DNA from 2 places in the Streptomyces sp. NPDC087215 genome. Region 1 is predicted to be linked to the other one. Evidence: predicted binding sites of a transcription regulator. Region 1 holds the regulator's gene; the other holds the start of a gene.
What was found. Region 1 encodes HspR, which represses chaperone genes until heat shock. Its sites were predicted from a motif close to TTGAGNNNNNNNNNCTCAA; they were not measured.

Region 1 (3,205 bases):
CCGGAGCAGTCCGGAAGGAGGGACGTCGATGAGCACGAAGGACTTCGTCGAGAAGGACTACTACAAGGTCCTCGGCGTCCCCAAGGACGCCACCGAGGCCGAGATCAAGAAGGCGTACCGGAAGCTCGCCCGCGAGAACCACCCGGACGCCAACAAGGGCGACACCAAGGCCGAGGGGCGCTTCAAGGAGATCTCCGAGGCGAACGACGTCATCGGCGACCCCAAGAAGCGCAAGGAGTACGACGAGGCCCGCGCCCTCTTCGGGAACGGCGGCCTGCGGACCGGCGGTCCCGGGGGCGGCGGCTCGTTCAACTTCGACCTGGGCGACCTCTTCGGGGGCACCCAGGGCGGGGCCGGCGGCTTCGGCGGCGGCGGTGGCGGGATCGGGGACGTCTTCGGCGGGCTGTTCAACCGGGGCGGCGGCGCGGGTCCCCGCACCCAGCCCCGGCGGGGCCAGGACATCGAGTCCGAGGTGACGCTCAGCTTCACCGAGGCCATCGAGGGCGCCACCGTGCCGCTGCGGATGTCCAGCCAGCAGCCGTGCACCGCGTGCTCCGGCACCGGCGACAAGAACGGCACCCCCCGGGTCTGCCCGACCTGCGTCGGCACCGGGCAGGTCTCGCGCGGCAGCGGCGGCGGTTTCTCGCTGACCGACCCGTGCGTGGACTGCAAGGGCCGCGGCCTGATCGCGGAGAACCCGTGCGATGTCTGCAAGGGCAGCGGGCGCGCCAAGTCCTCGCGGACCATGCAGGTCCGCATCCCGGCGGGCGTGAGCGACAACCAGAAGATCCGGTTGCGCGGCAAGGGAGCGCCGGGCGAGCGCGGCGGGCAGAACGGTGACCTGTACGTCGTCGTGCACGTCGACGCCCACCCGGTCTTCGGCCGCAAGGACGACAACCTCACCGTGACCGTGCCGGTCTCCTTCACGGAGGCGGCGCTCGGCGGCGAGGTCAAGGTGCCGACGCTCGGCGGTCCCCCGGTCACCCTCAAGCTGCCCGCGGGCACCCCGAACGGCCGGACCATGCGCGCCCGTGGCAAGGGCGCGGTCCGCAAGGACGGCACCCGGGGCGACCTCCTCGTGACGGTCGAGGTCGCGGTGCCGAAGGAACTGGACGACAAGGCACGTGAGGCCCTGGAGACCTACCGCGAGGCGACCGCCGCGGAGGACCCCCGGGCGGAGCTGTTCCAGGCCGCGAAGGGAGCGTGACCCGGTGGACGGACGCCGACGCAATCCGTACGAACTGACCGACGAGTCGCCGGTGTACGTCATCTCGGTGGCGGCCCAGCTCTCGGGTCTGCATCCGCAGACCCTGCGGCAGTACGACCGGCTCGGTCTGGTGTCCCCGGACCGTACGGCCGGCCGGGGCAGGCGCTACTCGGCCCGTGACATCGAGCTGCTCCGTCAGGTGCAGCAGCTGTCGCAGGACGAGGGCATCAACCTGGCCGGGATCAAGCGGATCATCGAACTGGAGCACCAGGTCGCCGCGTTGCAGAGCCGGATCGCGGAGCTGTCGGCGGCCGTCGACGGGGCCGCGGCGGCGATGCGGCAGCGGGAGGCCCAGGTGCACGCCTCGTACCGGCGCGACCTGGTGCCCTACCAGGACGTGCAGCAGACGAGCGCGCTGGTGGTCTGGCGTCCCAAGCGGGGCGAGTGACGAAACGGGTCGTGTGAGGCCCCTTCCCCTCCGGGGGAAGGGGCCTCACGCCGTTTCCGGGGCCGTTCGGGCGGCTGCGGGGACGGGCCCCGCCCCTGAGGGGGAACCCCCTGTCCCTGAGGGCGCCCCTGACTAAAAGATGAGTTCGACCGCGATGCCGCCGACCGTCTCCCACCACGGGGCCGCCCCGGTCCCGAACGCGACGGCCAGCGCGGTGCCGAGGGCGCGGTCGCGGGGCGTGGGGGCGCTCTCCCAGCGCTCGATGATCAGGCCGCCGCCCGAACGGATCAGGGTGCCCAGGCGCCGTCCGTCCCGGAGCAGCCGGCTGGTGTCGGACCCGCAGGGCACCAGCCGGTAGTGGACGCCGTCGGTGCGCACGTCCACCCGGTAGGAGTACCGCAGGAGCCGCCCGCGCGCGGGCCTCAGGCGGGCCGGTTCCCCGTCGACCGTGAGCGCGAGCAGCGCGGCCCTGCGGGTGCCGATGGGGGTGTGGGCGTCGGGGCGGGTCCCGGGGGCCCGTACGAGCTCCACGGTGGGGAGCTCGTACCCGGAGACCCTCAGGGTTCCGGCGGGTCCGTCGAGGTCGATCTGTGCGTACACGGTGTGCGGTGTTCCCGTTCGGGGCTGGGCGGGGGCGGGGGCCGGGCGGGGGCCGGAGCGGCGGGGTGCGCGGCCCGGAGGCCGGTCCGGTCCGGGCCGGTCCGGCCTCCGGGCCGTCAGGTGTCCTGGTCGAGGATGCCCGACTGGGCGATGAGGTAGCCGAGTTGGGCCCGGCTGCCGCTGCCGAGGGTGGCGGCGAGTTTGGCGATGTGGGCGCGGCAGGTGCGCACGTTCATGCCGAGGCGGCGGGCGATGGCCTCGTCGACGTGGCCCTCGACGAGGAGTTTGGCGATGGAGCGCTGGACCCCGCCGATGCCGTCCACGGAGGGGCTGTAGGGGATCACTTCCTCCCAGGGGACGCCGTGCAGCCAGAACTGGTCGAAGACGCCGACGAGGTACTGGACGAGTCCCTCGTGGCGCAGTTCGAGGGCGACCTGGCGGTCGCTGCGCGCGGGCACGAAGGCGACCTTGCGGTCGACGATGATCAGCCGGTCGACGATCTCTTCCAGGGTGCGCAGTTCGAGCCCGTAGGGGGCGACCCGCTCGACGTAGGCGAGGGTGGCGGGATGGTGACGGGCCGTGTGCTGGTAGAGGGTCCGCATCCGGACACCCCGGTCGAGGAGGGGGGCGAGTCTGCGGAGGGCGGCTTCGAGGGTCTCGGGGCGGCGGCCGCTGCCGGGCTGGATGGTGAGGAGTTCGGTGGTGCACTCGTCCATGACGCGGTCCAGCGTGGCGTTGATGACGCTGAGGCCTTCGAGGACGGTGATGGCCTGGGTGCCGGAGGGGTCCTGGGTGTGGATGGCCATGAACGGCTCGAAAGCGTCGGCCAGGGCGATCGCGTGCTGCCGCCGGACCTGTATCTCCCGTTCGATGGGGTGGACCAGTTGGTTGAGGGCGATCGAGGGCGGCACCGGGTGCAGCCATTCGCCGTCGTCGGGGTCCGGGTGCAG
Region 2 (3,205 bases), on a different contig from region 1:
CTTCATCACGTCGCCCAGCTGGCCCGTGAGGGTCAGCCCGGCGCCGCCGGTCTCCGGATCGGCGAGGGACGCCTCGACGAAGAGGACGTCGCCGCCCGCGCCGGTCACCGCGAGCCCGGTGGCCACGCCCGGCACGGCGGTCCTGCGCTCCGCCGGGTCCTGCGCCGACTCGGGCACGTGGTGCGGTCGCCCGATGAGGTCCCTCAGATCGTCCGGGCCGACCGTGAACGGCAGCTCGCGGTCGCCCAGTTCGTGCTGGGCCGCGATCTTGCGGAGCAGCCGGGAGATCGCCCGCTCCAGGGTGCGGACCCCGGCCTCACGGGTGTACTCGCCCGCCAGCCTCCGCAGGCTCGCCTCCTCCAGGACGACCTCGCCGGGCGCCAGACCCGCGCGCTCCAGCTGCCGGGGCAGCAGGTGGTCACGGGCGATGACGACCTTCTCGTCCTCCGTGTAGCCGTCGAGCCTGACCAGTTCCATCCGGTCGAGGAGGGCCTCGGGGATGGCGTCGAGGACGTTGGCGGTCGCCAGGAAGACGACGTCGGAGAGGTCCAGCTCGACCTCCAGGTAGTGGTCACGGAACGTGTGGTTCTGCGCCGGGTCGAGGACTTCGAGGAGGGCCGCCGCCGGGTCGCCCCGGAAGTCGGAGCCGACCTTGTCGATCTCGTCGAGCAGGACCACCGGGTTCATGGACCCGGCCTCCTTGATCGCCCGGACGATGCGGCCGGGCAGCGCGCCGACGTAGGTGCGCCGGTGGCCCCGGATCTCGGCCTCGTCCCGCACGCCGCCGAGGGCGACGCGGACGAACTCGCGGCCCATCGCGTGGGCGACGGACTCGCCGAGGGAGGTCTTGCCGACGCCGGGCGGGCCGACGAGGGCGAGGACGGCCCCGCCGCGCCGCCCGCCGACGACGCCGAGACCCCGCTCGGCGCGGCGCTTGCGGACGGCCAGGTACTCGGTGATGCGCTCCTTCACGTCGTCCAGACCCGCGTGCTCGGCGTCCAGGACGGCACGGGCGCCCCGGATGTCGTACCGGTCCTCGGTCCGCTCGTTCCACGGCAGTTCGAGGACGGTGTCCAGCCAGGTGCGGATCCAGGAGCCCTCGGGGGACTGGTCGCTGGACCGCTCCAGCTTCTCGACCTCCTTGAGGGCGGCCTCCCGGACCTTCTCGGGCAGGTCGGCGGCCTCCACCCGGGCCCGGTAGTCGTCGGACTCGTCGCCCTCGGCCTCGCCGTTGAGGTCCCGGAGTTCCTTGCGTACGGCTTCGAGCTGGCGGCGGAGCAGGAACTCCCGCTGCTGCTTGTCCACACCCTCCTGGACGTCCTTGGCGATGGTCTCGGCGACGTCCTGCTCGGCGAGGTGCTCGCGGAGCTGGGCCGTGGCGAGCTTCAGCCGGGCGACCGGGTCGGCGGTCTCCAGGAGGGCGACCTTCTGTTCGACGCTGAGGAAGGGCGAGTACCCGGAGTTGTCGGCGAGGGCGCCGACGCCCTCGATCTGCTGGACGCGGTCCACCACCTGCCAGGCACCGCGCTTCTTGAGCCAGCTGGTGGCCAGCGCCTTGTACTCCTTGATCAGGTCGGTGACCTGGCCGGGGAGCGGTTCGGGCAGGGTCTCCTCGACGGTGGCGCCCTCGACCCAGAGCGCGGCGCCGGGGCCGGTGGTGCCCGCGCCGATGCGGACGCGGCCGATGGCCCGGATCAGGGCGCCGGGGTCGCCGTCGGACAGCCGTCCGACCTGCTCGACGGTGCCGAGGACACCGGTCCCCGCGTAGGTCCCGTCGACGCGGGGCACGAGCAGCACCCTGGGCTTGCCCGCACCCGGCCGCGCGGCGGCCTGGGCGGCCTCGACGGCGGCGCGCACATCGGCGTCGGACAGGTCGAGCGGTACCACCATTCCGGGCAGCACGACCTCGTCGTCGAGCGGCAGCACCGGCAGAGTGAGTGCCACAGACGGCTTGGACTCAGAAGCCATGATCTCCCCTTCGGCAGTCAAGTTGAGCTATGTGCACTCAATGCATGTGAGCCGGGGAATGTTCCCGCCCGCCCGTTCGCTCTGAGCGATCACTTCCGCCCCGCCCTTCGACGCGGATCTCCTCGTTCTGCGGTTTCCCTCTTCGTCCGGCTCGTCCGGCTCGTCCGGCTCGTTCGTTCTGCGGAGCGGCCTTTGGGCGCGGGTCCGAGGTCAGCAGGCCGGCAGGTCGGCGCTGCGGCTCCGCGCCGAACACGGACCGGACAGCCGGTCGGCCGGGGTGGCCGGTGACGATCGGGGGCGAGGGCCGACGGGCAGCCGCCTGATCGTTCCTGGCGGCCACGAGCGTGACGGGATCCCGGCATGACGGATTGGCAGCGACTCAGGCACGCCTACGGATGCGCCGAAGACATACCCGCCCTGCTGGCGCGCATCGCGCCCGAGCCCGATTCAGGGCTCTGGAACGACCTGTGGTCCGCGCTCTGCCATCAAGGCAGCGTCTACTCGGCCAGCTTCGCGGCACTGCCCTGGCTGGCCGACATGGCCGAGAACGAGGACCGAGGACAAGCCGTGAACGCCCTGGGCCTGGCGGGGGCCATCATGGCGGGCGCCGGGCAACCGCGCGGAGCGGGCGATGTCCGCACACAGCACTCGGCGGAGATCGCCACCCTGCTGGCATCGGTGAACCGGCACCTCAGGACCGCGACCGACCGCACCGAGTACATCGACCTGCTGGAATCCATGCTCGGCTTCGAGGGCGTCGCGGGATGGAGCGAGACCCTGGCCCGGGGACTCGGGAACGAGGAATACGAGATCTCCTGCCCCGGCTGCGAGACCGACCTGTTCGTCGTCCTGGGTGAACTCGGGTTCTTCTGCACCAGCGAGGACTACGCCCTGTCGGACGGCATCATCGAAACCCGCCCGCTCCGCGCGACGGTCCCCGCGGACCTCGAAGGCATCGGCGCGCGTCTCCACCGCATCGCACTCACCGACGGCCGACACGAAGTCGCCCACGTGCTGACCTACGTCTTCGGGAACGCGACCTGCCCGGACTGCGAAACCGACTTCTCCGTCGCCGACCGGGTCAGCGCCGGATAGGGAAGAACCCAGCGGTCCGCGCCGGGCTCGGCCGCTCCGGCTCCCGCGCCCGGCTCGGCCGCTCCCGCTCCCGCTCCCACTCCCACAACGCGACACGCCACCGCCCCCGCACCCCCCGGTACCACCCTTGGTCACGATGCGA

Region 2: lon (endopeptidase La) is a predicted target of HspR. The motif match lies at 1,991-2,009, and genes of this name have one in related genera.

Annotation. Positions count from the first base shown of each region.
Region 1 is NZ_JBIUZD010000003.1:484,150-487,354, forward strand. Features, by position in the region: gene dnaJ (molecular chaperone DnaJ) at 29-1,207, shown strand; gene ACIO92_RS11695 (heat shock protein transcriptional repressor HspR) at 1,212-1,655, shown strand; gene ACIO92_RS11700 (hypothetical protein) at 1,788-2,255, opposite strand; gene ACIO92_RS11705 (helix-turn-helix transcriptional regulator) at 2,372-3,205, opposite strand, start outside.
Region 2 is NZ_JBIUZD010000005.1:289,483-292,687, forward strand. Features, by position in the region: gene lon (endopeptidase La) at 1-1,968, opposite strand, end outside; gene ACIO92_RS16650 (hypothetical protein) at 2,329-3,063, shown strand.